2 regions of the Prevotella sp. P3-92 genome follow, and region 2 is predicted to be linked to the other one. Evidence: riboswitches for the same ligand, from Rfam matches in the RefSeq annotation. Region 2 holds a riboswitch; the other holds the start of a gene.
What was found. Region 2 has a riboswitch for cobalamin ahead of CIK93_RS04330 (TonB-dependent receptor). Riboswitches for the same ligand answer to the same signal wherever they lie in the genome.
Positions count from the first base shown of each region.

Region 1: another riboswitch for cobalamin. It lies ahead of CIK93_RS11520 (TonB-dependent siderophore receptor); the one in region 2 lies ahead of CIK93_RS04330 (TonB-dependent receptor).

Region 1 is NZ_NPJE01000063.1:92,504-109,313, reverse strand. It holds gene CIK93_RS11540 (ammonium transporter) at 1-1,166, shown strand, start outside; gene CIK93_RS11535 (hypothetical protein) at 1,214-1,921, shown strand; gene asnB (asparagine synthase B) at 1,992-3,656, shown strand; gene CIK93_RS11525 (cobyrinate a,c-diamide synthase) at 4,320-5,618, opposite strand; cobalamin riboswitch at 5,699-5,893, shown strand; gene CIK93_RS11520 (TonB-dependent siderophore receptor) at 5,979-8,120, shown strand; gene CIK93_RS11515 (sirohydrochlorin cobaltochelatase) at 8,107-9,210, shown strand; gene CIK93_RS11510 (TonB-dependent siderophore receptor) at 9,241-11,301, shown strand; gene cobJ (precorrin-3B C(17)-methyltransferase) at 11,298-12,707, shown strand; gene cbiE (precorrin-6y C5,15-methyltransferase (decarboxylating) subunit CbiE) at 12,721-13,917, shown strand; gene cobM (precorrin-4 C(11)-methyltransferase) at 13,902-15,653, shown strand; gene cbiD (cobalt-precorrin-5B (C(1))-methyltransferase CbiD) at 15,650-16,810, shown strand, end outside.
Region 2 is NZ_NPJE01000027.1:14,451-31,260, reverse strand. It holds gene CIK93_RS04370 (TonB-dependent receptor) at 1-434, opposite strand, end outside; tRNA gene CIK93_RS04365 (tRNA-Arg) at 1,155-1,229, shown strand; gene CIK93_RS04360 (DUF5715 family protein) at 1,710-2,429, opposite strand; gene feoB (ferrous iron transport protein B) at 2,448-4,829, opposite strand; gene CIK93_RS04350 (tagaturonate reductase) at 5,216-6,655, shown strand; gene CIK93_RS04345 (iron ABC transporter permease) at 6,759-7,769, opposite strand; gene CIK93_RS04340 (ABC transporter substrate-binding protein) at 7,766-8,902, opposite strand; gene CIK93_RS04335 (YncE family protein) at 8,913-10,103, opposite strand; gene CIK93_RS04330 (TonB-dependent receptor) at 10,143-12,161, opposite strand; cobalamin riboswitch at 12,204-12,394, opposite strand; gene CIK93_RS04325 (cobyric acid synthase) at 12,464-13,984, opposite strand; gene cbiB (adenosylcobinamide-phosphate synthase CbiB) at 14,042-14,983, opposite strand; gene CIK93_RS04315 (UDP-N-acetyl glucosamine 2-epimerase) at 14,999-16,060, opposite strand; gene CIK93_RS04310 (flavodoxin family protein) at 16,251-16,810, shown strand, end outside.

The DNA of each region.
Region 1 (16,810 bases), on a different contig from region 2:
GTGAAGCAGGTTTCACCCGCAGTAAGAACACTGCCAATATTCTGTTTAAGAACTTTGTCGATTTCATGCTTGGTTCGGTATTGTTCTTTTTCGTAGGTTTTGGCTTTATGTTTGGCTCCGATGGCGCTGGTTTCATCGGTGCTCCCAACTGGGGCGACCTTTCTTTTTATAAGAGTGATCTGCCTGTAGAGGGTTTCTTGATGTTTGAAACAGTCTTTTGTGCCACTTCCGCCACTATTGTCAGCGGTGCCATGGCCGAGCGCACAAAGTTCTCTATGTATATAGTCTATAGCTTTTTCATCTCTCTGATTATTTATCCTGTGGAAGGCCATTGGACTTGGGGAGGTGGATGGTTGTGCAACGACGCAGCCGAAAGCTTTATGATGACCACTTTCGGACATGTGTTCCATGATTTTGCAGGTTCAGCCATTGTTCATAGTGTAGGTGGTGTGCTGGCATTGATTGGTGCTATTGCCCTCGGTCCCCGTCGCGGCAAGTATGATGCAAACGGCAAGAGCCGTGCCATTCCTGGTCATTCACTCATCTTGGCAGCCCTCGGTGTATTCATCTTGTGGATGGGTTGGTTTGGTTTCAACCCCGGTTCTCAGTTGGCAGCAACGGGTGAAGTAAACCGCATCGCTATTTCTCACGTCTTCCTGACTACCAATCTTGCAGCCGCCTGCGGTGGTATCGCCACGATGTTTGTTTCTTGGATGAAGTACGGCAAACCTTCATTCTCACTGACCCTCAACGGTGTATTGGCAGGATTGGTAGGTATTACTGCTGGTTGCGATGCTGTTGATGCTTGGGGTGCCATTATCATCGGTTTGGTTTGTGGCATAGTTCTTGTATATGCTATTGAGTTCATCGACCGGAAACTTCACATTGACGACCCTGTAGGTGCTTCTTCTGTACACGGTATATGTGGTATATTGGGAACATTGATGACCGGTCTGTTCTCTGTCAGCGAAGGACTTTTCTACGGTCATGGCTGGGGATTCCTCGGTGCCGAAGCCTTCGGTATACTGATAATCGACCTTTGGGCAGCAGTCACTGGTGTCATTCTGTTCTACTCTATTAAGAAGATTCACGGTCTGCGCGTCAGTGCCCGTATTGAAGATGAAGGTCTTGACATCTACGAACACGGTGAGACTTGCTACAACTGATCCTCTCTCTTGAGAGATCACAACAATAGTATTAATCAATAAAAAATATGAAGACGATGAAAAAGAATGTATTGCTTATATCGGTAGGACTGCTTTTTGCAGTCGCTACCGCCCATGCACAGGACAAAGTAGAAACCACTTTATCTGCCGATGTAGTAAACCATTATATCTGGCGTGGTACTGATTGCGGCAATGTAAGTATTCAGCCCACCTTGGGTGTTGCCTATAAAGGCCTGAGTCTTTCGGCTTGGGGAAGTGTCGGACTCGATAAAGACGACAACAAAGAACTCGACCTTACTGCCAGTTACAGTGTAGGTGGATTCTCTATCGGTGTCACCGATTATTGGTTTAATACCCCCGAAAAGCGTTATTTCTACTATAACGCCCATGGCACCAGCCATATCTTTGAAGGATATGTGAGCTACGATTTCGGTCCTGTTTCAGCAGCTTGGTACACCAATTTTGCAGGCAACGACGGTGTCAACAAAGACGGTGACCGTGCCTATTCATCTTATTTCGAAGTCAACGCTCCGTTTAAGTTGGGCGGTGTAGATTGGACAGCCACAGCCGGTGCTGTGCCTTTTGCCACCACCACTTACAACACTTCAGGTTTTGCGGTTACCAATCTTGCCCTCAAAGCCTCTAAAGACATTCAGATCACCGACCACTTCACCCTGCCTATCTTCGGTCAGGTGGTGGCCAATCCAAGTGATCAGAAAGCCTATTTCGTGTTTGGATTCACCCTGCAGCCCTAAGTGGCTGCAGGCTAATCCAGCCACTCCCCTATCCTAACCTCAACGCAAACATAAAAACAACAATATCATCATGTGTGGAATAGTAGCCATCTTCCATGTGGAAGAACAGACGCAAGCCCTTCGCGACAAGGCCTTGCGCATGAGTCAGAAAATACGTCATCGTGGTCCAGACTGGAGCGGTATCTATTGTGGAGGCCATGCCATTCTCGCCCACGAACGTTTGTCTATCGTCGATCCTGAGTCAGGTCAGCAACCTCTTTATAGTCCCGATCGCTGCCAAGTGCTTGCCGTCAATGGCGAGATCTATAATCATAAGGACCTTCGCGAGCGCTATAAGGATCAATACCAATTTCAAACCGGTTCCGATTGCGAGGTTATTTTAGCCTTATATCGCGACCGTGGCATCGATTTCCTTGAAGAATTGAATGGCATATTCGCTTTCGCACTCTACGACGAGACGCGCGATGAGTTTCTCATCGCCCGCGATCCGATAGGTGTCATCCCTCTTTATATCGGCTATGATGCCGATGGCAAGGTCTATGTAGCCTCTGAATTGAAGGCGCTTGAAGGTCAGTGCGACCACTACGAACCATTCCTGCCAGGCCATTACTACTGGAGTGGCGAGGGAAAGATGCATCGGTATTACCATCGTGATTGGATGGATTACGACCAGGTGAAGGACAATAAGGCCAGTGTGACTGCTATCCATGACGGTCTTGAAGCCGCTGTACGCCGCCAACTGATGAGCGATGTACCCTACGGCGTGTTGCTCAGCGGTGGTCTTGATAGCAGTATCATCTCAGCCGTAGCCGAGAAATATGCCGATATGCGTATTGAAGACGACAGTAAGACCAAAGCCTATTGGCCCCGTCTTCATAGTTTTGCCGTTGGATTGAAGGGAGCGCCCGACCTTGCCAAAGCCCGTTTGGTGGCCGACCACATAGGCACTGTCCACCACGAAATCAACTATACCATTCAAGAAGGCCTTGATGCCATCCGCGATGTCATCTATTTCATTGAGACGTATGATGTCACAACCGTACGTGCCTCTACTCCGATGTATCTCCTTGCCCGTGTCATCAAGTCGATGGGCATTAAGATGGTACTCTCTGGCGAAGGAGCCGATGAGATATTCGGCGGTTATCTCTATTTCCACAAAGCGCCCGATGCGCGTGCTTTCCATGAAGAAACGGTGCGCAAACTCTCTAAGCTTTATCTCTACGACTGCCTCCGTGCCAACAAGAGTCTTGCTGCATGGGGTGTGGAAGGTCGTGTGCCATTCCTCGACAAAGAGTTTCTCGACATCGCTATGCGCACCAATCCTGAGGCAAAACTCTGTCCCGGCATGATGATGGAGAAGAAGATTTTGCGTCAAGCCTTTGCAGATATGTTGCCCGATGAAGTGGCATGGCGCCAGAAGGAGCAGTTCTCCGATGGTGTGGGCTACTCGTGGATCGACACGCTGAAAGCCGTTACCGCAGCCGCTGTGACCGACGAACAGATGGCACATGCCGCCGAGCGCTTCCCCATCAATACGCCACAGAATAAGGAAGAGTACTACTATCGCAGCATTTTTGCTGAGCATTTCCCTTCCGATAGTGCAGCTCGCAGTGTTCCAAGTGTGCCAAGCGTGGCATGCAGCACTGCCGAAGCATTGGCATGGGACCGTTCGTTCCAACATCTGAACGACCCCAGTGGTCGTGCTGTGAAGGGTGTTCACGAACAGGCATATTAAGTCTGTGTTTTCTCCAGCCGATGTTTTTATGCTGGCAACAATGTCAGGTAGTAGTACTTTCTACAGTTTTTCAACTCCAAACAGTTGATATCCCCTACTCTTTTCAGTCTCCGACACGCTGTTTGTCGGAGACTGTTTTTCTTTCATTCCGCATCACTTCCCAGCCGTAGCTGACAGTTGTTTCAGCAGACAGTGGGTTGCGTATCGTCCTGATACCTTGTTTTTCAGAGGTTTTTTGATGTGGCGTAACCTATTGGTATATAGAAGATTAAATACTCATAAGTGCCATATAGTTCAGCAAACTCAATGAATTTGCGGACCAATTTCAATGAATTTGCTGAGGAAATTCAATGAATTTGCTGACCAAACTCATTGAAATTGCATAGTCATCAACGTCACTCAGCATCATCGAGAACGTCATTCAACGTCATCGAGAACGTCATTCAGCATGGCTGCAAACGTCATGTAGTTGAGCAAAACAAATTGATTTGCCGAGGAAAACAAATTGATTTGCTGAGGAAAACAAATTGATTTGCTGAGGAAAACAAATTGATTTGCTGAGGAAAGTATGTTCCAAAGTGTTGGAACGTACATTATATCAGTACGTTATGCTTATTGTGTAGCAGTGGCAACAAAGGTCTTTTGTCCTACTGTGGTTTATTGTCATTTGCCAAAGAACGGCACTTCGTCCTGCCAATACAAGTGGGTATAGCTCGCCACCACATTGCCTTCGATGATAAACGGCGAAGGCGTTTGCTCATTGCGAGCGTTGAACACATCGGCGCCGGAGTGGGGCAGTGGCGGCAAAAACTGGGAGTAATGAAACTCATGACCGCGATATTCCTTCTCTCCAACTGTCACGCGGCGATAGCCTAAAGATAGTTTTCGGTCGCTCTTTCGGCTGCCAATAGAGTAGGGCAGTACGCCACACATCTCATAAGTACCTTCGTCGCTGACGATATCCTTGCAGAGATACATCATGCCGCCACACTCCGCCAGTATCTTTCCGTCACTGATGGCATAGCGGCGTATGCTCGCTCTGGTTTGTTGGGCGCGTTGCAATGCCTCTAAATGCTGTTCGGGATAGCCTCCCGGCAGATAGAGTAGGGTGGTGTCCGCCGGTATCGGCTGATTGTCTTCAGGATTGAAAAAGGTAACCCTGCCCAAGCGTTGCAGTAAATCGATATGGTGCTGATAGACAAACGAAAACGAATCGTCGTTGCGAGCCACTACGATGTGGCAGTCTGATAGTGGTCTATCGGTGTGATGGTCGATAGTTTCCTGCGGTTTCTCGCCACTTGTCAGCAGCAACAACTGGTCTATATCCACATGCTGTTCCACAAGGTCTGCCATCTCGTCCATATCCGTGGTACGACTAAAGTCCAGTCCCAAATAGCGCGACGAAGCCTCCGCTTGTCGCTGTCGCGGTACACATCCCAGACACACCAACCCTGCATCGGCTGCCGCCTCACGCAGCATGAGGTCGTGGCGTGGACTTCCCACCTTATTGAATATAACACCCTTGACATGGACATCGGCATCGTAACGCGCCAAACCCTGTAGCAGTGGTGCCACTGAATAGCCCGTATGGCTGGCATCCACCACCAGTATTACCGGCAAATGGAGTGTGGCTGCCACATGTGCCGCACTGCCTTGCTGGCGCTGAAAGCCGTCGAAAAGTCCCATCATGCCCTCCACCACACATATATCGGCATCGCGCGAAGCCTCAGAGTAGATAGCCTTCACGTGCGAATCTGTCGCCATGAAGAGGTCGAGGTTGTATGACGATCGGTGGCACGCCATACCGTGATATTTTGTATCGATATAGTCGGGACCGCACTTAAACGGTTGCACCACTCTGCCGCGACGCACCAGCGCCGCCATCATACCAATGGAAATGGTGGTCTTGCCCGACCCAGATGCCGGTGCCGCTATTAGAAATTGGGCGAAAGTATGCTTCATGGGTGCGAAATTACAAAAAAGGAGGATAATAATCCGATTTTTCTATGATTTTTTTGCCATATAACATAAAATGACTACATTTGCACCCGGAAAGGAAAGGCAATCAACGGCAGATGCCGTATGATGCAAGGGAATCCGGTGAAAGACCGGAGCTGTACCTGCAGCTGTAATCCCCCTTTGAAGCAAGTTTGTCAGTATAACGCCACTGAGGCAACTCGGGAAGGTATGACAGACTGGGGAGAGCCAGAAGACCTGCCTTATATGTTCTATCTCAGGCAAACGCCCAGACAAGACATTGCGCCCTCAGGATTAAGGGTTGACAATTTCCTATTTTATTTTAGAATGAATTATAAGGGTATTATGACTTGCAGAAATATTGCGGGTCTGCTACTTGCTATAGTAGTGTGTCCGCCGGTTTTAGCACAGAAAACCATTGAGAGCAAGGAGTCGCTGCAAGAGGTTGTGGTGACAGGAACTGGTACGCGCCACTTGTTGAAAGATGCTCCGGTACAGACCGAAGTCATCAATCGGCAGGTGCTGAAAACCTTTGCCGGACGCAGCATCGAAGACATACTCTCCCAGTTGTCAGCATCGTTCGACTTCGAACAGGGCGACATGGGATCGCAAATGCAGATGAACGGACTGGGCAATTCCTATATCCTAATACTCATCGACGGTAAGCGCCTGCATGGTGATGTAGGCGGACAAAACGACCTCGGACTTATCGACCCCAACAATATTGAGCGCATCGAGATTGTCAAGGGTGCCTCGTCGGCACTCTATGGAAGCGATGCCATAGCCGGAGTCATCAATATTATCACCCGTAAGCATAATGAAGGCGTGATGCTTGAAAACAAGACACGCTACGGATCGCATAACGATGTGAGACAGCACAACGGCATTGCCCTGCGCTTTGGACAATGGAAATCATACACCAACTTTCAACTTCAGCACAACGACGGATGGCAGAATACCGCCACCGAACATACACCAAGTTCGGCAACACCCGTCACCGACTCGAAAAGCAAAACTGCAAACGAGTTTACCAATTGGCAGATAGCAGAGCGGTTGGCATGGAATCCTACCCAACAATTAGAACTCTATGCCGAAGGATCATGGTATCAGAAGGGTATATACCGCAAGAGCGGCAAATATCCCAAATATGATGTCTATAACTACGACCTAAAGTATAAGAACGCTTCAGCCGTTGCCGGCATGCAATGGACCACTAATCGCGGCGACCTCGTCACGGCAGATGTCAGTTGGAACAAACATGCCTATTACCACGCTTTCACCTCGACAACACTGGCAGAAGGCTTCGATGAAGATGGCAACTTCATTCTCGACTACCCCTATTTCACCGGACAAAAACTGCTGATGAGCAATCAGGAGCGCACCATGTTTAATCTAAAAGGTGTGTTTGCACTCACCCCAACCAACAAACTCAGCGCCGGTATTGAGGCACGCTACGATTATCTCAAAGCTCCTGCAAGCATCAAAGGACGCACCGCCGACGATAATACCGAGGCCATCTATGTGCAAGACGAACTCCAACTGCTGCACATCCTCCAGGTGACAGCCGGACTCCGACTCAACCGCAACGAGAGTTTCGGATGGAAACTTACCCCCAAACTCTCTACCATGCTTAAACTTGGCGACTTCAGACTTAGAGCATCGTGGAGCCAGGGATTTAAGACACCCACCATCAAAGAGCTCAATTACCAGTATGCACGCGACATGAGCGGCATCATTCTGTTTTTGGGAAATCCAGACCTGAAGGCACAAACCAGCAATTACTTCTCGCTAAACGGCGAATATACCATAGGTCATTTCAACGTATCTGTTACGGGATATTATAATAAGGTGGATGATATGATAGCCTTGGTAACCATACCCAAGAGCGAAGCACCAGACGTTTACCGCCAACAGTATGGTGAGATGCTCAGTAAAGTGCGTCGCTATCACAACATGGAAGATGCCAAAACCTATGGTGTGGATGTCAATCTGCGATACACCACAGACCATCTGAGTATCGGGGCAGGGTATAGTTACCTTGATACCAAAGCCAATATCTACGACACCACACACGACAGAATGGTCAATGTCACCATCGATGGCATGGCACACCATAAAGCCAACGTCTTCGCTACATGGAACCATCAGTTTGCCACCAACTATCAGATGGGTGTCGGTATCTATGGCAAGATGTCAACCAAACGCTACTATCAGACCAACGGCAACGGTAAGGGATACCAGATATGGCGTCTCAGCACCACCCACGACCTTGGAAAAAGCAAACACATGACCTACCGTATAGAGGCTGGAGTGGATAATATCTTCAACTATGTGGATAAAACTCCACACGGATTACACCTCGGTACCAATACATCGGGTACTACGCTTTTCGCCTCGCTGACTGTCAGATTTGCGAAAGGAAAGAAGATTAGAAACATTTTTAATAATCAACATTATAACAAACAAAAAGACAATGAAGAAGATTAAATTTCTCATGATGGCAGCCGTAGCATTGCTGACTGCCTCAACATTCGTTGCTTGTGGTGACGACGACGATGACTCCAAGGGCGGACAACAGTCAAACATGGAGCGTTACCAGCAGGAAGTAGATGCTACCGTTAAGTCACAGAAGAAAAACGACAAGGCTATTCTCGTCGTTGCATTTGGTTCGACATGGCAGCAGGCATACGATGCTTTCGACCTTACCGTAGAGGAATACAAGAAAGAATTCCCTGGTTACGACGTCTATCTGTCGTTCTCTTCAGCTATCTGTATCAACCGTGCTATGGCTGGCGAACACGTAAAGCCCCGCAATTTCTATGAGCCAAAATACTGGCTGGAGGCTTTCGGACGTGTGCAGTATAAGGAAATCATCGTTCAGTCTATGCAGGTGATTCCCGGAGAAGAATACACACGTGTCATCAACGCTATGAAAGACTTCGCTAACAACTCTAACGGTGACCTCGACGATAAGTATCTGAGCACCATGACCCTTAAGCTGGGCTATCCTCTGATGGCTGAATATCCTTCAGACGTGAATAAGTTGGCTAAGGCACTCAACGACAACTTCAGTTCTTATGCACAGAAAGGCGCTTTGTTGTTCATGGGTCACGGTAACCCCGACACCTACGATACCTACAAAGCCAATGTTCGCTACACCCAGTTGGAAACAGCCCTGAAGGCTTACAGCTCTAACTACTATGTAGGAACTGTTGATATGAAGGAGAACTTCAAAACTCACGTTCACCAGCGCATGGCCAACGATGGCATCACCAGCGGTAAGGTATATTGCGCTCCGCTGATGTCTATTGCCGGTGACCACGCCCACAACGATATGGCTGGTGACGACGATGCTTGGGACAATGGATTTGAGACCAACGACGAAGGTGAGGTTGAAGACACCAGTTGGAAGATGTATTTCAAACACATGGGATACACCATCGAGGACGATAGCTATACCGACGACAAGGGAATTGTAAAGGGTCTGCTTGAGTTTGCCAATGTCCGCGCACTCTATAAAGCACACACCAAGAACGCTGAAACTGTGGATTACTATCACTCAAAGAACCCCGAATAAACCAGAAACAAACATAAAATCTGATAAACTTTGAAGACCAACAGACTACTCGTTATCTTCGCCTTATCAGTAAACGCAATAGTTGCATCGGCACAGATCCACAGCAAAAGCGGATCGGCAGATGCTGACAAACAGATGAGCCTCAATCCCGTTGTAGTGACGGGGTCGGGGCATCATCAGCGTTTGGGAGTCACTGCTACACCGGTGCACGTACTCTCGGCGAAGGAAATCAAAGAGCAAGGCATCACTACATTTGCTGATGCGCTCACACATACCATGCCGCAACTTTCCATGGCACCTAATGCCATGGGGTCGCAACTCCGTTTGAACGGACTCGGAGGAAAGTATATTCTTATCCTCATCAATGGACATAAACTCAGTGGAGACATCTCCAACAACGCAGATCTCAATCGCATCAACATGGCAAGAGTGAAGCGTATAGAGGTACTCGACGGTGCGGCAAGTTCACTGTACGGCAGCGATGCCATCGCAGGAGTAATCAATATCATCACAGACCAACCTACAGGCAATCTTGTCAGTGCCACTTCCAACTCGCGGGTAAGTGGGAAAGGACAGTTTACCGAGCAGGTCAATGTAGATATCTATAGCCATGGATTCGGATCATACACCTCCTTTTCACACGATAGGGCAGACAGTTATCGTATCAACCCACTGGAATATGTGAAGGGAGAAGAGGACAAAACACAGCAATCGCTGTCACCCTTGTTTACTGGATATAGAAACAATCTGGTCAGTCAGCGCTTCACTTGGCAGACAACCAAGCAACTGGCATTCAATGCGGGCATGGAGTATGGATATAAAAAGACTGACCGTCCCAATACAAACCCCGACATCACCGGTGGTCTCGACTATGAAATGCGCTATAAATCGCTGCGCTGGAATGTGGGAGGAATATACAAATGGAACTCAAGAAACTCCATTCAGACGGATTTTACAGTAGATCGTTACCGCTATGGAAAGGAGTATGACGTAGAAACCAAAACCTACAAGGTGGGCGATTATGTGCAGTCGAAGAAGCAACGCACCATGGATGGCGAGGTGAAAGCCATACTCGGACTCACCCAAAACTCTACAACCATCTTCGGTGTTGATTGGCGCAACGATATGTTGGTGACTACATCAGGAAACATAGACAATAATGCCTATACCCTTTCTGGCTATGGACAGCACGAAATGGCATTGCCACTACACCTCAAAGCTACCGTTGGTGCACGCTATACCTACCATAAGGAGTTTGGTAGCAGACTGACACCAAAGGTGGCACTGATGTTTAGCAACGGACCTATACGACTCAGAGCAACCTATAGCAACGGATTCAGAGCTCCCGGACTCGACGAACTCTATTACCGTTACTTCTCTGTCAATCGCGGAAAACCACAGGTGTCGTTTGGCAACAAAAACTTGAAATCGGAAGCCAGCCACTATGTATCGCTGGGAGCAGAATATCGCGTTAGCCGCTTCTCGCTGTCGGTCATGGGTTATATCAACCGCATCAACGACATGATTATCAAGGATAATATCAAGCTCACTGACCCATTGCGCGAGATGCTGAAGGCTGAATTTCCTGAAATGACAGATGAACAAGCCAACAAAATGACGTCTTATGCACACTATGTCAATAGCGACAAGGGTGATGTGAAAGGACTACAGGTCAACATCTACGCTAATCCTGTCGATGGACTCAACTTCAATGTGAACTATGCCTATACCTATGCACGCTCGAAATCGGGCGACGAATGGCAGATTCTCGACCGCAGTATCAAGAATGCACTTACGCTGTCGGTAAGTTATAGCCGCGCTTGGGGCATCTACTGCTTGTCGGCTAATGTCAATGGCAGACTACAATCGAAAACCTATTATGCGGCTTACGAGGATGCACTGGGCTATGGGGTGTGGAATATCAATACCACACACACCTTCTCGCTGGCTCGCCATCTGACCGTAGAGCCCAGTTTGGGTATAGACAACATATTCAACAAGACGGACAACCGAATAGACAGCAGCCTGCGACGCTATGCACTCTATTCACCGGGACGTATGTTGGTAGCTGGATTAAAAATTAAGTTATGAAACAAATCATCGTTGTAGGAATAGGTCCGGGAAGTATAGACGACATGACAATGGCTGTGCGAGAAACCCTCGCACAAGCCGATGTCGTGGTGGGATATAAGTTCTATTTCCAGTTTATAAAACCCTTGCTGCCCGATACCGCACAGTGTATCGACACTGGAATGAAGCGTGAGTATGAGCGTGCGAAAATAGCTTTTCAACTGGCAGAACTGGGCCATCAGGTGATTGTCATGTCGTCGGGCGATGCCGGCATCTATGGCATGGCATCGCTGATATGGGAGATGAAGGCGAAAAGTCAGTCGGATGTAGAGGTTATCGTGCATCCGGGCATATCCGCTTTTCAGAAGGCAGGCGCCTTGTTGGGCGCTCCTGTCAGTCACGACTTCTGTGTGATTTCACTCTCTGACCTGATGACTCCATGGAATCTTATAGAACGTCGCATCACTGCGGCAGCACAGGCAGACTTTGTGACTGCCGTCTATAACCCACGTTCCAACGAGCGCTATTGGCAGTTGGGACGTCTCAAGGAGATATTCCTCAACGCGGGAAGAAGTCCTGAAACACCCGTCGGCTATGTCAGGCAGGCTGGGCGTGAAGGAGAAACGGTAGTGCTTACCACGCTCGGAAAGCTCAATCCGGATGATATCGATATGCTGACCATCGTCATCATAGGTAATTCGCAGACCTTTGCCTTTGCCGACAAGATGATAACACCGCGTGGCTATATACAGAAATATGGTCAGAAAGAGTGTGAAAAGTCGATAGGTGCGGGTATTATGACCGAGAGTTTCAGCACTATTCTATCAGAGCTGCACCGCAAAGACTATCCCACCGACCATCGTTGGCTATTGCTACATGCCATCCATACCACTGCCGATTTCGAAATGGAGAATGTGCTCTATACAGATCAGGGTGCTGCGGAGTGCATCTTTGAGCGTATCAGACAAGGAAAGCTCAAGACCATCGTGACCGATGTCACCATGGTGGAGAGCGGCATACGCAAGGGTGCTTTGCAACGGTTAGGACTGGACGTGAAGTGCTATCTACACGATTCAAGAGTGGAACAGATGGCAGCCCAACAGCATATCACACGGACACAGGCTGGCATACGACTGGCTGTGGAGGAACATCCCGATGCACTATTTGCCTTTGGCAACGCACCTACAGCACTTATCGAACTTTGCGAACTGATGCGTAAGGGTAAAGCACGACCGCAAGGTATCGTGGCTGCACCTGTTGGATTCGTACATGTGAAGGAGTCTAAGTATATGGTGAAGAGTTTTGCTGACGTTCCCAAGGTCATTGTTGAAGGGCGCAAGGGTGGCAGTAATATTGCTGCAACACTGTGTAATGCCATCATGACACTCGACGACGCCATTCAACTCGTGCCGGGAAGAGATTTATAATAAAACACAATCGATGATGTTACAGTTTACAGTCATAGGTATCAACGACCATCCTAATCCAGTATTTCCTTCAGAAGTGGAACAGCTTATCGCTACATCGACGGTGTTTTCGGGTGGAAGCCGACATCATGAAATCATGGCGGAACGGTTGCCACATGGTGCACAGTGGATAGATATCACCGTTCCGCTTGCGGATGTGTTCAGGCAATATATGGCATGTGAGGGACACATCGTGGTGTTTGCATCTGGCGATCCATTATTCTATGGTTTTGCAACAACGTTGAAAAGACAGTTTCCTGAGGCTCCAATCCGCGTCGTACCCACGTTTCATTCCCTCCAAATGTTGGCACATCGACTCGTTTTGCCCTATCACGACATGACGCTTGTATCGCTCACAGGAAGACCATGGAATGCCCTCGATGCGGCACTGATAACTGGAAAACAGAAGATAGGATGTCTCACAGACCGTCACCATACGCCGGCTACCATTGCACAGCGCTTGCTGGACTATGGTTATGACAACTACGAAATAGCCATTGGCGAACACTTGGGAAACCCACAGACGGAGCATATCTGTCAAATCAGTATTGAACAGGCGGCATCGCTCTCTTTTGCACAACCAAACTGCTGCATACTGTTGCAGAAAGAATTCCGTGAAAATGTTCCCATGGGAATACCCGACGAGGATTTCTCCATACTTGATGGCAGACCCAAGATGATTACCAAGATGCCCTTCCGACTGTTGAGCATCCAACAGCTGGGACTCCATGCCGATAGTGTACTGTGGGATGTGGGATTCTGTACTGGTAGCATATCGATAGAAGCCAAACGGCTCTATCCCACAATAGATATTGTGGCATTTGAAATAAGAAAGGAGGGGGAGGCGCTCATGCGCGAGAATACGCGCCGATTTGGTACTCCAGGCATACAGACTGTCATAGGCGATTTCATGCTGCAGCATCTTGATACGTTGCCCAAACCTACCAGTGTGTTTATCGGAGGACATGGCGGAAAACTCAAAGAAATGATGGCAAAACTCTGTGAAGTGTTGCCATCGGGAGGCTGTATGGTGATGAACTGTGTGACGGAAGAGAGCAACAGACTCTTTGAAGAAGCCTGTCAGAGCCTTCCGCTCACACCACAAACGCCATTACACCTGATACTTAACGATTATAACCCTATAACAATAAGGAAATGCATCAAGCAATAATTATCCTTTCGGAAGATCAGCGGATGCTGGCAGAAACGATGGCCAGAGAGACCGATGCCGATATCTTGTCGGTAAAAGACGTGGAAAAAAGCTGGAAATACTACGAGGCTTTTGTATTTATTGCCGCGCTGGGCATCTGTGTACGTACGATAGCACCGCTCTTGGAAGACAAGCATACTGATCCTGCAGTGGTTTGTGTAGATACCTGCGGACGCCATGCCATTGCCGTGGCATCAGGACATGTGGGGGGTGCCAACGAACTCACCCGGCATATTGCACATATCATAGGGGCAGAAGCTGTCATCACTACGCAGAGTGACTTAAATGATTTGTGGCCTCTCGACATATTGGCGCAACGCTTTGGATGGGTCATGGCTGATACACACATCAATCAACAGATTGCTCTGTTTGTTGCTCAACAGCCTACCGCATTGTTGTTGGAAACAAGAGACAAGGGTACTGACTGGATGGAAAGCCATTGTTTGCCACACGTCAGCGTGTTCTATCATGCGGAAGACATCGATATGGAACGCTATAAACTACTTTTGGTGGTGGGGCCTGTAATGCCCGAAACTCAATTGCCGACCGTGTGGTATTCGCCTAAGTGCCTGCATGCCGGCATCGGACTGGCACATCAAGCGCCCATCACTCACTTGCAAAGCATCTGCAAGTGTATCAGTGATCATCGCATCATGCAGCAGGCAATTGTCGCTTGGCATACTATTGATGTGAAAGCTGACGAACCTATCATACGAAAACTACAGGAAGAAGCGCCTGTGCAACTATTGACTGCCGACGAACTCAATACCAAGGAGGTGCCCACACCCAGCGCAGTGGTGGAAAACCACGTAGGCACTAAGAGCGTTTGTGAAGCTGCGGCTATGTTGGGAGCAGCCACCAACGACTTGTTGATGACCAAGCAGAAGGGTACACACTGGACACTTGCCATGGCTGTCGAACCTCGCTATGAACGTCGTGGACACGTGGAAATAGTTGGGGCAGGCCCCGGTGATCCTGATTTGGTATCTGTGCGCGGACGCCGTTTCTTAGAGACAGCAGACCTTATATTATATGCTGGCAGTCTTGTACCGCGCGAACTCACGCTCTGTGCGAAGGATGGGGCTGTGGTGAGAAGTAGTGCTTCGATGGCATTGGAAGAGCAATGCGAACTGATGAAATCGTTTACCGACCGTGGACTCTTAGTGGTGAGACTCCATACGGGAGACCCTTGTATCTTCGGAGCTATACAGGAACAAATGGCATTCTTTGATGACAATGCCATCAGTTATCATATCACACCGGGCATATCATCGTTCTTGGCGGCTGCAGCAGAGTTGCGCTCGCAGTTTACCATACCTGAGCGTTGCCAAACGATAATACTTACACGCGGTGAAGGGCGTACGCCTATGCCTGAAAAGGAAAAACTGCATCTCCTCGCACGAAGTCAAAGTACGATGTGCATCTTCCTCAGTGCAGCTATTGTGGATGATGTGCAACGGCAGTTGTTGCAGGAGTATCCGCCCCATACACCCGTTGCTGCATGCTACCATCTGACGTGGCCTGACCAGCATATCTACCGCGGCAGGCTCGATCAGCTATCTGCTATTGTCAAAGATAACCATTTGACATTGACCACCATGATTGTTGTGGGAGAGGCTATCGATAATCGACATGGATTGTCGGAACTATACAGCAGTCATTTTACACATCTTTTTAGAAAAGCTACAAAGGAATGATACTGGTATTGGGAGGTACCACAGAAGGACGAAAAGCCGTTGCCGAACTGGAAGAGGCTGGTAACATTTTCTACTATTCCACGAAGACGGGAGAGCAGGAAGTGGAACTTTGTCATGGCATTGCCATACAAGGTGCCATGACAGAAGAGGCTATGTTGGCGTTTTGTCAACAGAAGCAGATACGTCTGCTGGTGGATGCTGCCCATCCTTTTGCTACCATACTGCACTATACGGTGGCAAGGGTGGCAAATCAATTGCGGTTGCCCGTCATCAGGTTTGAACGCATCTTTCCTCCACGTGACACGGACATCACATGGGTAGATTCCTATGACGACGTGGTTCAACTATTGAGCAAACAACCTGGAACGATAGTGGAAGCCACTACGGGGGTACAGAGTATTGCCCGGTTGAAAGTATTGGAAAACCATGGCATCAAGATGTATTATCATATTCTGGACCGACCATCGAGCCTGATCAAGGCTTTGGCTTGTGGTGTGAGCATGGATCAACTCATCCGATACGGTCAGGAGAATCAACTCCATGCAGATGTCATGATACTGAAGGAGAGCGGACTTTCGGGTGGTTTCCAACAAAAGGTGGATGAAGCCAGACGGCGCAATATGAAGATGATTGCTATCCGCAGACCTGCTATGCCGCAGTCGTTTCAGAGTGTAAACGGTGAACATGGACTGCGATTGATGGTAGAAAAACTGTTGCCTGAGTTCTTTCCGCTACATAGCGGGCTGACTACGGGCACTTGTGCTACTGCTGCTGCTGTGGCTGCCTATCGTCAGTTGATGGGCAAACAACAAACCGATACGGTCGATGTCATGCTGCCCAACGGTGAGACAATACCTGTGGCGGTGGGTTATGGCATGGGGTATGCGTATGTGATCAAACCAAGTGGTGACGACCCTGATATTACCAAAGGAGCGGAAATACGTGCTGCGGTGACCTGTACAGGACAGCCGCTTTCCATCAAAGGTGGTGAGGGTATCGGTCGTTTCACACTTCCTGGTTTTGATTATCCACCAGGTGAAGCTGCCATCAACAAGGTGCCGCGACAGATGATACACCGTAATCTTCATGAGGAATCGGTATGTGTGACGCTGTCTGTAGTGGGAGGTGAAGAACTCGCACAACATACGTTTAATCCA
Region 2 (16,810 bases):
CCCTGATGGCTAAAAGGTGATTTAGAGTAGATTCTTACCAGTCCGCCTTCTGCATTCATTCCATAGAGCGTACCCTGGGGACCACGCAACACGTCAACGCGGTCGGTCTGGTAAAGATGGGTGTTGAACGCTGTTTTGTTGGACAGAGGGATGTTGTCAACATACACACCCATTGACGGACTGTTGACGCGGGAGCCGATGCCACGCACGTAAATAGAGGATGTAAAACGTGAACCATACGCAGGCATGGCAAGCGAAGGAACAAAAGCAGAGACGTCTCGAATATCTCCCATTCCATGGTCAACAAGTTGGTCGCGACCTATTACCGTTGAAGCCAAAGGCTGCTGGCGCAACCGATAGGTATCTTTGGGCTGCGAAACCACAACGACTTCGTCAAGGTCATAAACGCGCGAAGAGTCGGATGGTATATTCAAAGACTCAGCCTTGCTTACTGCAGGCCATAGCAATAAAATAATAAATAACGATTTGTTTCTCATAACGGCTGCAAAGTTACGTTATTTTCTCTGCCTGTCCTATCCACATTTATATGGAAAATTGCATTTTCCGCTTCTGCATTCACTTTCTACAGTGTCGGGCAGAGGCGTTTCCACTCAGATTTCTATGCTATCAAGCAGTTTGGATGCCAACGACAAAGAACTTCGTTTCTTCGGCCAAGTGACAGCTAAGATTTTCCTCAAAAACAGCACATAATTCAAGAAAAAAACGTAACTTTACGCTCAATAACTTCAAACTGGACCGTATTTTTAGTTTCCAACCTATACAATATTCTTAATAAGTTATTGTTTTAAGTTTATTTCGTTTGATGTAATTATATAGACTTCACATCTCCCGTTCAGGATTTCCGTTGCAAAATTACAACATTTATTCAGAACAACGTTTTTATTTTTTTGACGAATTTTTATAAATTACGAAAGTCATCGGAAATTTCTGTGTTTTTTTCCACACATTCCGCCATCATCATATAACTTTCCACCTGTCATTTGGTTTCCTTTCCCCCCTATTACAAGCGGTTTTATTAGTAAATTCGGCTCGATAATCGGAGTCAGAATCGCTTTCACTCAGAAAACAAGAAGAAATTATCATTTTTCTTTGGTTTTTCACTTACTTCTTTGTACCTTTGCAGCCGAAAAGTTGGTTCCGTAGCTCAGTTGGATTAGAGCAACGCCCTTCTAAGGCGTGGGTCTAGGGTTCGAATCCCTACGGAATCACTTCAAAAAAGAGAATCAGCAATGGTTCTCTTTTTTGTATTTAATAGGTAGTAAAAAACATACAAATACAGTACACCTTCTAAGCTGTCAATAAAATCAAACTAAAATTAGAATCATTAAGACGCCACGTAGGCACGTATTGAACATTTACTCAGACAACAATGCTTATGCCAACCTGTTCAAGACAGACTTTGGTTAAAGGCCATGCTTTTCTGGTTAAACCGGCGTATTACCTCAAGTCGCTTTATGGGGTAAGGGGATTTTGTGTTTAAAAAGTTACTATTATGCACGGAATATGTACAATAAAAGAATTTTTGTCGTTTTACAAGCAAAATCACACTAAACCCTATTGGTTGCGGATTTGAGAAAGAATATACGGAAAGACTTTGTCTGCTAATTTAAGGAATATTGTTTTTATATATGTATAACAGATGTTTTTGTGCCAATAGCAATATCATTGTCTTCTTTTTATGATCTGTATTAACGGACTGTCATGTGAAAACAACCCTGTTTCACTTCGTATTTGATGTAACACCGGTCTTGTTCACGTATATCGCGAAGCACTTGTGTTAAGACCCATTTCAAAGTATCGTTGCGAACAGGACGCATCACGGGATGATAACGGTTGTAACAAACATCGAACGTAGTGCCGAAAAGATGGCAGCTGCGCTCGGTGGCATTGCCATTACGGCGACGCAATTTATCAACATCTTCCTCACTACGCAATACGCTGGTTACAATCAGTTGATTGATGGGTATTCCCTTGACATAAAGACTATCATAGAAAGCCTGACCTATGTCTTGCAGCAATACTGCCGCACGAGGCACAAGATAAGGCAGGGAACTCCGGAGATGATCTACATGATAATAAGGACTTGAGGCAATATAAACCAACTCCTTTTTACGTGCTTCCGCATCAGCACGATTGGCAACAGGACGAACACCCAGGCGCTCAGCAGCGGCAAGTTGCACTTGCTGGCTATCGGGAAAGGTCGTCTTGTAAGGAGGCACATAACCAATCTTGTGTGGTTTTTCTCCTATCTCCGCCACGACAGCCGGAACATTCTGAACAGTATCTGTCACGACAGCCTCGTTGGTTTCAGTAGAATCACAACAGCCCAACAAAGGCTCTTTAATCACGGCCAATGCCACTACAACGGCATAGAAGACGGTGACATATTTTCTTTTTGATATTTTCATTTTTATGAGTTACCGTTTCTAAAACAAACTACCAATTTGATAGACTAACATGCTGACAATCCATGCTATTGCCGTGGTGTAGAAGGCAGAGAAAGCAGCCCAAGACCACGATCCTGTTTCGTTGCGTATGGCAATGACCGTAGCTATACAGGGGAAATACAATAATACAAACAGCAGATAGCTGAAGGCAGCAAGCGGTGTGATGCCATCGGCAAGCATCTGATTGCGCAAGCGGCTATATTTGGCAGTATCGTCGCTGAACGAGTCATCATCGCCAAACGAGTCGTCGCCACTGTAAATAACACCTATTGTAGAAGCCACGATTTCCTTTGCACCCACACCGGCAATGAGGCTGACATCGAGTTTCCAGTTGAAACCTTGCAGCTCGAAAACCGGTTCTACGGCCTTACCTATACTGCCAATATAGGATTGCTCCTTTTGTTGGACAGGTGATAATGATTCATCGTGGGGGAAATAACCTAACGCCCAGACGACGATGGAAGCCACGAGAATGATACCACCCATCTTCTTGAGATACTCTTTACCTTTCTCCCACGTATGTCTGCCAATGGCTTTGGGAGTTGGCCAGCGGTAAGGAGGCAATTCCATCACAAAAGGAGTATCTTCGCCCTTGACAACAAATGACGAGAACACCTTGCTGACTATGATTGCCACAATCACACCAATGACATACAGCATGATCATCACCCATGAACGGTATTGGGCAGCAAAAAACGTTCCTGTGATCATAATATAAATAGGTAGGCGCGCCGAGCACGACATGAAAGGCAAGATAAGCATCGTGATAAGACGAGAGCGCCGACTCTCTATGGTGCGCGTAGCCATGATGGCAGGAACATTACAACCAAATCCCATGATAAGAGGGATGAACGATTTACCATGCAGCCCCATCTTATGCATCAACTTATCCATAATAAAAGCTGCACGTGCCATATAGCCGCTATCTTCCATCAGCGAGATGAAAAAATAGAGAATCAATATCTGAGGCAAGAAAACAATAACTGCTCCTACTCCACCAATCACGCCATCAACAAGCATGGAACGCAAGGGACCTTCGGGCATCAGCGCAGAAGCCTGTTCGCCCAACCATGAAACGGCAGACTCTATCCAGTCCATCGGGTACTGGCCCAACGAGAAAGTGGTCTGGAACATCACATAGAGAATCAAAAAGAAGATGGGAAAGCCCAGATATTTATTGGAAAGCACATCATCTATAAAATGCGTCATGCGGTAAGTATCTTCCTTGGTGCCTTGCCGAAAGCCCGCTTCTGTCAGAGCGCCATGAATAAAACCATACTTCGCATCCATAATGGCAGTTTCAGAGTCTGTCTTTTTCTCCTCTTTCACACGAAGTTCTGCTGCGTCACGCGCTGCCATAATCTCTTTGGCATTCTCCATCTTCGCCACATAAGCCTCTGCCCGGTCATCATGCTCAAGAAGTTTGATGGCCATATAGCGTGTTGAAAAAAGCGTGCGAACCACCTCGTTGCGCTTCAGGTACTGTTGGATATGGGCAATACCGGACTCTATCTCGTGACCATGGTTGATGTGAATATGGCGAACAGACGCGTTGCAGTCTTCAAATACGCTGATGACCTCACGAAACAGCTCCTGGACTCCCCGACCCGATTTGAATGACGTACAAACAAAAGGCACACCAAAAAGCGTTGACAGCGTTTGAGTGTCTAACGTGTCTCCTCGGCGTTCAAACTCATCATACATATTGAGTGCGCAAACCATTCTGACGTTCATGTCAACAAGTTGAGTGGTCAGATAAAGATTACGCTCGAGATTGGAAGAGTCTATCACGTTGATGACAACATCGGGATGACGTTTCATCAGATGCTCACGCACGTAGAGTTCCTCCGGACTGTAACAGGAGAGCGAATAGGTGCCGGGAAGATCCGTAAGATTAAAGACAAACCCATCGCACGTCGCACGAGCCTCGCTGGCATCAACCGTCACACCACTGTAATTACCCACATGCCCGTGAGCACCACTGGCGAAATTGAAAAGCGACGTCTTACCACAGTTCGGATTACCTATCAGAGCCACATTGATGGTATTGCCAACATGTGCTGGCAAAGATTGGTCGCAAGTGTCTTGAACTGTATCTGTCATGGTTCCATGATTCACAACGGGTTGCTGATGGGATGGATCAGTATCCACCACAATCATCTCAGCCTCTTGCCTACGCAGACTGATTTCATAGCCCATAACCTTATATTTGACAGGGTCCTGCAATGGTGCATTAAGCAAAACCTCTACATCTTTTCCTCTGACAAATCCCATCTCTACGATGCGTTTTCGGAAGCTGCCATGGCCTTGTACCGTCACTATCGTGGCATGTTGCCCCGTTTTCAGATCGGATAGTTTCATTTGCTATACTTTAAAAATACGAGTGCAAAATTAGTAAATTATCTGCAAAAAAGGCAAAAACCATACTATAAATCATCAAAAATAGGTATTCCTAAATGAAATGGATTCTAAAGTTTTTACAAGGGAATAGATACCAAACTCATAAATACATGTCGTGGGGATAGTCCACGACAGGAAAAACCTCGAAGTCATCCCGAAGTCATCCCGAAGCCGAGAACGAGTCATCAACTCCTATTCTTTTCAACTTATGAATGAGAAACAAGCACTTTTTTCTCCGCAAACCTTTACGCAGAAAAATGGGACATAAATTAATCTTTTTTTTGCAGTTTCGCAATTAGTTCGTAACTTTGCCCTACATTTAAAAACAATCTATAAAATATTTAGAAATGAAACCATTAAACAAACATTTCGCACCTAAGAGTGTGATGCCTGAAAAGGTGATTCAGTTTGGTGAAGGAAACTTCCTTCGTGCTTTTGTTGATTGGATTATCTGGAACATGGACCAGAAAACCGATTTCAATGGTAGCGTAGTTGTAGTACAGCCTATAGAAAGAGGTATGGCAGACTGGCTTAACGGACAAGACTGTCTTTACCACGTTAATCTTCAGGGTCGTGAAAACGGAAAGCCCGTCAATACGCTTGAGCGAATCGATGTGATCAGTCGCGCTTTGAATCCTTATTCACAGAACGATGCATTCATGGCATTGGCAGACCAGCCTGAGATGCGTTTCGTCATTAGCAACACCACAGAAGCCGGTATTGCTTTTGACCCTGCTTGCAAGTTGGATGATAAACCTGCATCTTCATATCCTGGCAAACTCGTACAGTTGCTTTATCGCCGTTATCAGACTTTCAACGGAGATCCCACTAAAGGACTTATCATCTTCCCTTGTGAATTGATTTTCCTCAACGGACACGTACTGAAGGATTGCATCTATAAATACATCGAACTGTGGCAGTTGGGTGATGCTTTCAAGAAATGGTTTGAAGAAGCTTGTGGCGTTTATGCCACTCTCGTGGATCGTATCGTTCCAGGATTCCCACGCAAGGAAATTGCTGAGATTCAGGAAAAGATTTCTTACCGCGACAACCTTGTTGTACAGGCAGAGACATTCCACCTCTGGGTGATTGAAGCTCCTAAGGAAGTAGCTAATGAGTTCCCCGCAGACAAAGCTGGTCTCCATGTGCTCTTCGTTCCTTCGGAGGAACCTTACCACAAGCGCAAGGTGACATTGCTCAACGGCCCACACACCGTACTCTCTCCTGTGGCATACCTCAGCGGCGTTAATATTGTACGCGATGCTTGCAACCATGAGGTCATCGGTAAATACATCCACAAAGTGCAGTTTGACGAACTGATGCAAACACTCGATTTGCCTATTGAAGAGCTTGAGAAGTTTGCAAGCGATGTTTTGGAGCGTTTCGACAATCCATACGTTGACCATCAGGTGACCAGCATCATGCTCAACTCATTCCCCAAATTCTGTGCACGCGATCTGCCCGGAGTAAAGACCTATCTCGAGCGCAAGGGCGAACTGCCTAAGGGATTGGTATTCGGTTTGGCTGCCATCATCACCTACTACAAAGGTGGCAAGCGTGCTGACGGTGCAGAAATCGTTCCTAACGACGACCAGAAGATTATGGATTTGCTCAAGGATCTGTGGGCAACTGGTGACACCCAGAAGGTTGCAGACGGAGTACTCGGTGCCGAGTTCATCTGGGGAGAAGACCTCAACAAGATCAGCAATCTCAACGGAATGGTTAAACTCTTCCTTGACCTGATTCAAGACAAGGGTATGCTCGAGGCTGTTAAAACTATTCTTTAAGACATAAGGAATTCTCAAAGGAAAAAAGATATGTTTTCATTACTAAAAGGCTACACCTGTTTGGGTGTAGCCTTTTCTTATTCGGAAAATTTTTATAGCACGCTTATCGCCTTGAAAGAATAACGTAGATGACAACAGGTGCTCCTATCAAGGGCGTAATGGCATTAAGAGGTATTATCCCACCCTCACCAGGTAATACCGTCAATATATTGCAAAGCAAAGCCACAGCACTTCCTGTCAGAATTGTAGCAGGAAGAAGGACCCGATGATTGTCTGTTCCCAACATCAATCTCGCAATATGCGGTACTGCCAAACCGATAAATGCCACGGGACCGCAAAAAGCCGTGATTACAGCAGTAAGGACACCTGTTACCAGCAACAGCCAGTTGCGTACACGTATAATGTTTACGCCAAGGTTTTCAGCATAGCGATCTCCCAAGACCAAGGCATTGAGAGGCTTGACAAGAGCTAAAGAAACAGCCAAGGTTATCAAAGTTATCACACTAAAAGTAGGAAGCATTTTCAGCGAAACACCTCCAAAAGATCCCATTCCCCATACCATATACGATTTCACCCCTTCATCTGTTGCAAAAAAATTGAGCAAGGAAATGGCAGAACCAGCCATATATCCTATCATTATGCCAACAATCAGCAACATCACATGACTTCGCACCAATGTAGAAAAGAAAAAGATCAACGCCATGACGCCCATAGCTCCTGCAAATGCAGCAAGAAGAACAGCCATGAAACCGCCAATGCTGACAGTTCCAGCCGAAACGCTTCCACCGAAAAACAACATCACCAAGGCTACACCAAGGCCTGCACCACTATTAACACCAAAAATGCTGGGACCTGCCAACGGATTACGAAACGCCGTTTGCAAGATAAGTCCGCAAACAGCTAAAGAAGCACCACAAAGCATGGCAGTAACAGCCTGAGGGAGGCGCGATTCAATCACGATATACTGCCAACTGGGCTTGACGGACTCTTCTCCAATCAGAATGCGAAATGTTTCGCTCACAGGAATCGAGACAGAACCAATCAATAGGCTCACCACAAAAAACAAGAGCACCATGATGCCAAGCATGATGCATGAAATGTAGCCTTTGTTCATTTTGTATTTTCGAAATAGCGTAAGTGTTTTGATTGGATCAAATTCGGATGAAGTATCTGGATGATGTCAGAAAGCAATAGGTCAGGACGAAATGGAGTTTCTTCATAAAAAGATGTCTTCTCTACATTACATCCATAAACTTCATTCTGACGAAATGCTTTCAGCATCTTATAACCGTCGCGCTCCCCTAAGAGATCTGCCTTCGTATAGGTATGGTCACTACTATAACGGAACAGCCAGACGTCAGCTTCGCCAGCTCGTTCTAAAACATTCTCAAAGGGCAGAGCCAGACTTCCTCCATGGGTATCGTTCTCCCAAGGGTAGTCACCACCCGCATCTTTAACCATCTGCCCAATGGTGCTGCGTCCACCGGGAACATGCCATACAGAACCTGTCATCTTGTCGAAAAGCACAGTACGGCGATGTCCTCCATGACGAGCCTTTGAAGCTTGTTGTTGAAGCATGTGGTAACAGCTATCTACACAAGCGAAAAGGCTGTCTGCCACCTGTTCACGTCCAAGAAGCAAACCATAGAATCGCATCCATTCTGCACGTGCCAACGGAGAGTTTTCCATATACTCTGCACATTCTACAATAGGAATATTGATTTCCTCAACCTTTCCATAGCCACCGCTGTTTTCAAAAGGAGAAAGCATGATTATATCGGGCTTCACATCCATAATCTTCTCTACCATGGGTTGCATTCCACTACCGCAATCTGCTATTTTACCAGCTTTTACCCCTTGTTGGACAAATGGCAGTTTGATATATTTCAAATCAGCAACAGCCACTATCTTGTCCTGTGCTCCAAGCATACCGAGTAAAGAACAATGAACTGTGGTAAATACAGCAGAATGCTCTACGGGTGTACGGATAATGGTAGCCTGTGCAGGCAGTAATGCTTGATCTGGTAACTGTTCGTCTTTCGGAACCAATACATAGGTATGAAGAGTCTTCCCTGATTTCCAAGGATTACGGATTTGAGCCATCGTATATCCCTCATGACGCACAATAGTCAACAAAGAGGAATATTTTAAATGAAGCGTGTCGCCACCATCCTGCACTTCGGCCATTCGGCCTCCGCAGGATGACAGCAACACGGTCATCATTCCAAACAGGATGAACTGACGCATCTCTGTCTATTTAATATTTGATCACATTAGTGGTAACGTTGAAAGCAAAAGCGCAAGGACCTACACCTGCAGTAGCGCCCCACACCTTAGCATTCTTTGAAGCGGATACAAAAACGCCCTGTTGTGAATATTCAACGTTGAACATGAAGATCTTGCTATTTGCCTTATAATCAGTTTTGCCAGTATCAGCATTCTTCACGTTAGAAGCAATGAACACGGTACCGACAACCGGATCAACACCAATACATGCAGGGATAATCTCGTTATTAGTATCTGTGTAGAAAGTAGATGTTCCCTGGCTTAAAAGATTATAGACCTGATAAGTAGTCTTGACTGGTTTGTAAGAAGCATCGAACTCAGTATAATAACCAAAGATATTGCTACCAATGCAATCCATGTCGTTGGCATCCATCAGACGTGTCACCTCGTTATTTTTGGCAGAAATCTTATATACACCAGACTTCTTATCGCCATAGTTTCCAAAATCAAGTACATACATATCGCCAGCAGTAGTCAAGACAATCTTCTGTGGATTGACAATATTATCATTCTTAATCAGACTTCCAGAACCTGTAGTCAGGTCGATAATAGAAATAGAAGGTTTGGTACATGCTGCATAATCAGAATTGCAGACATACAGTTTTTTATCTGCCACGCTGATGCCCTCTGGGAAAGAACCAGCCTCATAGATACCTTGTCGAGTGAATGTTGTGGTGTCAATTGCAACTACATATCCATTACCTTTAGTTGTAGCGTTCCAATTCTCATCATACGAAGATTCAGACTTGCCGTAGAATGAAATATACACCTTGTCGCCTGAAGCTGTAAGGTGACGAGGTTTGAGACAACCCTCACCAAAAGTCACATTGGTCTTGATCTGTCTGAGAGACTTCAATGTCTTGGCATCAACCACTTCAAGAGTATTCTCACCAGTTACGGCAATATACATCTTACTACCATAAACCAAAGCATCATTAGGAGTACCACCTAAGGAACGACCATTCTGTGCTTGGAACTGCTTGTTGGCAACCTGATTAGAGGTATAATCGAGGTATGAAACGCTACCATCGATGTTGCTGCTCATGTTTCCACTACATACAAGGAATGCACCTTTTGTTACAGGAACAATGTATTCATGCTGTTCATTGTCGTTGTCATCACAGGCGGTAAACATAGCTGCTCCCATGAGCAGTACTGCCATACTTAATAAATGTTTTTTCATTTTGAATAAATAATTTAATTATAATTTGTAATTGATTGATATCATCCAACTTCTGCCGGGCATCGGATAATGAGCCACGATACAGTATTGTTTATTAAAGAGATTTTTAATGTCTCCACGAATTTCTACATGATGGTGTCCAAAATGGATTTGTTTATATGCTGTCAAGCCAAAATCAACATAGCCTTCTATCATTGTTGAAGGATAATGCTCGTTGTTAGGCCAACGGCTACTCATACCTGTCGCATGCAGTATTAAGTTTATCCAAGGATTCTCATAAGCAACAGAACCACTTGCTGTATGTTGAGGCATATAGGCAATCTGCTTATTGTAGTTGGGCGACTCAGGATTAGTTCGGTTTTGCACCTTTTGCAAACTATAACTTCCAGAGAGCATCAACCTATGAGCTTTATTGAACTGGTGTTCAACCTGCATTGTTGCGTCGATGCCTATACTGCGCACGTTACCGACATTGATACACGTCCAAACAAACATATTATATGGTACTGCTACTATCATGTCTTTCACCTTATTGATATAACTGTCAAACATAAGCGTTGCAGTAGTGTAACGTGAGAGATGAGGTGAGTATGTCACACCTATATTCCACTGGTCAGTTAATTCGGGATTCAATTCGGTACTGCCATAATGATAGTAGTAACTCTCATTAAAGGTGGGAGAACGAAAAATATTTTTGTAACTGGCACGCAGAAAGAGTTCTTCATCTTCAAGCAGTTTGTATGACAACGACAGCGATGGTGAGAGACGACGCATATTTCGTGCAGAATTTATTTGCACATCGGTACGATCTGTCTGTTCGACGTTCTTCTGACGGTTGATAAAAAGCGAATGCAACAGTTTTCCCGTCATGACCCAACGACCAGTTTGATATTTTACAGTAACGGACTGAAGAATACTATGGCGAAACGGATGTCCAATAATGGCGCGCCATGAACTGCCATTCAGATTGTTAAAAGAATAATCTGCAGAATAATCCATTGCCCAATGTTTCGTTGGGACAAACAGCAGGGCAGCAGAAGCATAATATTCCCGTTGCCAATAACTTGCATCGTTAACAGCGCCAGGCATTAGTTTGTCGCGATAGATAGATTCGTACCAATTTACTTTGGCAATGGTTTTCAACGCCCACGTATCTCCCCAACGTTTTTGGAACCCCGCCTGTACAAAGAAGTTGCGGTCATGAAGAGTCTCCCCACTTACGTTAGTATAATAATGGACGATACCAGGCAACTGACGTGAATTGTCATAATAGTAAATCTTACCTGTCAATCGATTTGTTGCATGAGGTTGCCATGAAAAGTTTAACTCGCCATGTCCGCTACTCATGAGACTGTTAGTACGACGATCTTTCGTCACAGTCTTTACATTTTTAATCTCATAAGGATAATCATTCTCGGCATAAATATATTCAGCTACAGCAGACACGGCAAAGGCCTTAGAAAAACTCTGTTCATATCGCAAATAGGGACTAACATATCCGAATGACCCCATCTTCAACTGAGAAGTTAAATGCGGTTTTCTTTCATCAGAAGGTAAAGGCAATGTCTGTATGTTGAGAACTGCTGATGATGCCGCCTGACGTGCAGGAATGAAAATATCATCATTATCACCAATTACCAACGATAACTTGGCGACATTATCAAGCGAATAACGAGAAAGGTCTATTTCGCCGCTCTGGCAATCACTAAGCATAACACCGTCATAACTTACACCGGTATGCTTTGCTCCAAAACCACGCACAGCCACGGTCTTCATGCCTCCTGCACCGCCATAGTCGCGTAGCGTAACGCCCGACATTCGATGAAGTGCGTCTGCCATATCTGTTACTCCCATAGTAAGCATGTCTTTTCGGTCCATCATTTGCAAAGGTGCTGTACTTGTGAGCATTCGCTTGCGCTGACTCTTAGTCACAGTCACTTCTTTCAATTGATGAACACGGCTTGTTATGGTGTCTGTCTGCGCCATTGCGCTTACAGAGACAAGCATTGCAATTATCGACAAATTGAATTTCTTCATATTTATAAACATCTCATCGCCTAGCCCAAGAGTACGATGAAAAATTTTGTTTATGCTTGGAATTGGTATTCTGACTTGTCAACCTGATCGCGAACGCCTTCCCGGTAACAAACCAGTGACTTTGTTGTTCACGTCGATATAGGGTTGTTTACAGCTGCCGGACAGTCGAGGATTTTCACCTCATTCCCTTCTATTCTCAATGCGTTTGCAAAATTACGAATTTGTAAGCGAAAAACAAAGAAGAATTATGTTTTTCTTTCTTTTTCCACAAATGCGACATCTGCTTTATCTGTCAGTTAAAGCTAATCAGACGTAGTAAGAATGTGATAAATGCGTTCCATGTCAACATGTTGTCTAACATGATCTGCCAACAAATCATATTGTTGGTTTTTATAGGTTTCATAGTCAAAGACAGACTGCTGTTGAGCATCTTTCAGATATGGTGACAATAAAACATCAACAATAGGTGCATTATCAAGTATTCCATGAATGTAGGTGCCCATGCAGCGATCATCAACGAAACATCCATCAGTTGTTTGGTTATTAAATAGATTCATCGACTGAGCATTGTCATCAAGTGTTGTCGTTCCCATGTGAATTTCATAACCGCGAAGCTTGACATTCTCATCTTTTACCAGCGTAGGACATTGGAATGTAACTTGTCGAGTAGTTTTTTCACCACCAATAACTGTCACGACAGGCAAAAGTCCCAACCCTGGCAATCGCTCGATTTCACCCTCGACATGATTCGGGTCTCGTACTTCCTTTCCCAAGATCTGATAGCCGCCACATATGCCTAGCACCGTAACGCCACGTTTTCGTGCTTCTACAACAGCTTTTGCCATTCCATTCTGACGTAACAGACAAAGATCATCTATCGTAGATTTGGATCCAGGAACGATGATGATATTTGCATCTTCAAGATCAGCAGGATTGTTGGTATAATAAAGATGCAGTCGTGAATCTTGTTCTAATGCATCAAAGTCTGTAAAATTGCTCATGTGGCGCAACAATACTACTGCAACATTTACCTTGCCTTTTACAGCCTGTCTCGACTTAACCTGCAGCGAGACACTATCCTCTTCTTCAATATGAATATCACGAAAATAAGGCAGGATACCGAGAACTGGTATTCCACATAGTTGCTCTATCATTTTCGCGCCTGATTCGAAGAGACTGATGTCTCCACGGAATTTATTGATAATAATACCTTTAATGTGACTTCGTTCTTCAGGTGTCATCAACATAATACTGCCATAAATACTAGCAAAAACGCCACCGCGGTCAATATCTGCAACAAGAATTACATTTGCATGGGCATAAAGAGCCATAGGCATATTGACAATATCTACCTCGCGCAAATTGATTTCAGAAACACTTCCTGCCCCTTCCATCACAATAGGATTGAAACGGGATGCCAAACGATTAAATGCTTCATGAGCAACATTACGAAAGCGATCTCGTCCTTCCTTTCGAAAATAGCTTCCAGCAGACTGATTGCTGTCAGGACGTCCCAACAAGACTACTTGCGATGTATGGTCAGACTGCGGTTTCAGCAAGATGGGATTCATATCGGCCTCACAAGGGATTCCTGCCGCTTCAGCTTGTACAGCCTGAGCGCGTCCTAATTCTAATCCATCGGGAGTGGCATACGAGTTGAGCGACATGTTTTGTGCTTTAAATGGAGCTGGGCGATATCCGTCTTGCCGAAATATTCTACAAAACGCAGCAGCTACAACACTCTTTCCAACATCACTTCCTGTTCCCACAAACATTAGTGGATTAAGTTTTTTCCTATGATTCGATTGTGAACTTATAGCCATTTGATAAATATTATAGTTTACATCTCAAAAACAAAGAAATATCAATTTTTTCTGTACTCAAAACAAAATCGATGCACATACAATTACCATCATAACAATCTCGACTCTTTGGTTAACACCAATGGCAATGATCATATCTTTCGTACTTAGTTGGCGATCACAGTCTCCGATATATGGTTTATAAAAACGTTGACCAAAATAATCATGAGGTCCACCAAAACGACAATCAAGAATAGATGCTAATGCAGCTTCTGGATAGCCGCTATTAGGACTTGCATGCATTCTGCCATATTTTGCTACAAAACGTAACCTGCTCCACCAACAATAAAAACTTGAAGTCAATATCATCATCAATGCTGTCAATCGAGCTGGTATGTAGTTGGCTACATCATCAATGCGTGCTGCCCAAGTTCCAAAACGAAGATAGCGTTCATTATGGTAACCTATCATAGAATCGAGAGTATTGACCATTTTATATGCCATCATTCCCGGCACGCCCAGTAGTACCAACCAAAAAAGTGGCGCCACGACACCATCGCTTAGGTTTTCTGACATGGTTTCTAATGCTGCCGAACGTACCTCCTGAGCTGTAAGATTGGCTGTGTCTCGCCCTACTATGCGAGCTACACGCTCACGTCCTTTGTGTAATGAAATATCAAGAGCGTAGAAAACTTGTCTAACTTCACGAATCAGTGTTGTTCCTGCCAAACAGTAAAACACAAGTATGGTTGTCACGGTCATCCATAGATAAACAGACACATCCAACGCTATTTTCAAAAGGTAATCGGTCAAGACAAAAGTCATTATAATAAGCACAACAGCCATTACCGCTCCCTTTGTCCGTTTCCAATGACCTTTGTTTAATATTGTTTCGCACTTATGTATGATTTTACCAAACAGCACAACAGGATGCGGTAACCACATCGGGTCACCTAATATCTTATCCAACAGCCAAGCTACAAGAATTGGCAAAATGGAAATGGCCAAGATTGAAAGCATTTGCTATTCTTAGTATTATAAATCAAGAAGCGTCTGTACAATACGCTCTGCCGAACGTCCATCCCAACGGTCAGGCAAATCACCATGTTTCCAATTGCCAGCCATCAGTAATTTCAAGGCATCATGCAATTTTTGGCAATCCTCACCTACTAACACATTAGTACCTACATTCACCGTTTCAATATGTTCTGTATAACTATTAAGAGTGATACATGGTACATGATTGAATGTGGCTTCTTCTGCCACATTACCAGAATCCGTTATCACACCTTTAGCATGTGCAGCAAGGTAACCAAATTCCAAATACGACAATGTTGGAACAAGGGTTATAGGTAGCGACATTTTTTCCACAGCTTCTCTTGCTACTCCACGTAATGGCGCAATAATTTCACATCCAGTGCACACATCGATTATAGTAGCAAGGAGGTGTTGGAGTTTATCTGTATCTGCCAAGAGTACTTTGCGATTAAGAGTCAAGACAATATACTGACCGTCTGACACATTTTCAAGACATTGAGGTCTCGTCCATCTGTCATGATTAGCACGCAATGAGTCCATCAGGATATTGCCAACCATGTAAATTTTTTGCATATCAGCACCTTCACGAGTAACAATACTATTATTACTAACACCTGCCGTAAACAACAAATCACTCAATCCATCAATGACCAAGCGATTGATTTCCTTCGGCATATTGATATCAAAGGAACGAGTACCAGCAACAAGATGAGCCAATTTTACACCTCGTTTCTTTGTTACTATGGCAGCTGCCATGGTAGAAGCAAGGTCATCAACGACGATAACAATATCTGTAGAATGATGATTAAGATAATTTTCAAACTCAGCCATCACTCTTCCTGTCAGTTCATTAAGATTTTCACAATCAACACCGAGATAAATATCTGGTTTTGGCATCTGAAGATCATCAAACAATGATGCTTCAAGGGTAGGATCATCTTGACGTCCTGCATATACCAACTGATAGGCAATACCTTCTGTCTTAATGATGGCCCTGACAATTGGAGCGACCTTTACAAAGTTCGGTCTTGCTCCTGTAAAAACACATACGTTCTGCATAAGTCTTTATTTCTATTTCGACTGCGAATTTACTATATTTTGCACTAATTACAAAGAGTTTTTCACTTTTTCTTCTATGTTATTCGCACTTTGAATCAAAAGACGTTGCTCAATTCAGTAGAAATTAGTAAATTTGCCTTCAAAATAAACTTAGTGTACGATTTACAACAAGACTCTTCAACAAATTGTTATGAAAGTTCTACTCATTAATGGAAGTCCACGAAAGGAAGGTAATACTTATACTGCCTTAACGGAGATATCAAAACAACTTAGTATCCACGGAATAGAAAGTACCATCCTATGGATTGGTAAGAAACCTGTTCGCGGTTGCATCGCCTGCAATAAATGCAAAGAGAACGGCAACGGACAATGTGTGTTTTCTGATGACATAACAAACTCCGTCATCGAAAGCATCTCTCATTGCGATGGAGTCATCATAGGCTCTCCCGTCTATTACGGTCAACCATCAGGTCAGTTACTTTGCCTTCAACAGCGTATGCTTTATGCAGGAGGGGCATACTTCATTGGAAAGCCAGCAGCTGCCGTAGCAGTTTGTCGTCGTGGCGGTGCTTCTGCAGTATATCAAACATTACTCATGCCTTTCCAAATGATGAACATGCCGATTGTGACTTCCCAATATTGGAATCTGGCTTATGGAAGAGGCGAAGGCGAAGCCGCACAAGATATTGAAGGTATGCAAACCATGCGTACATTGGCCAACAACATGGCATGGATGTTGAAAAAACTAAA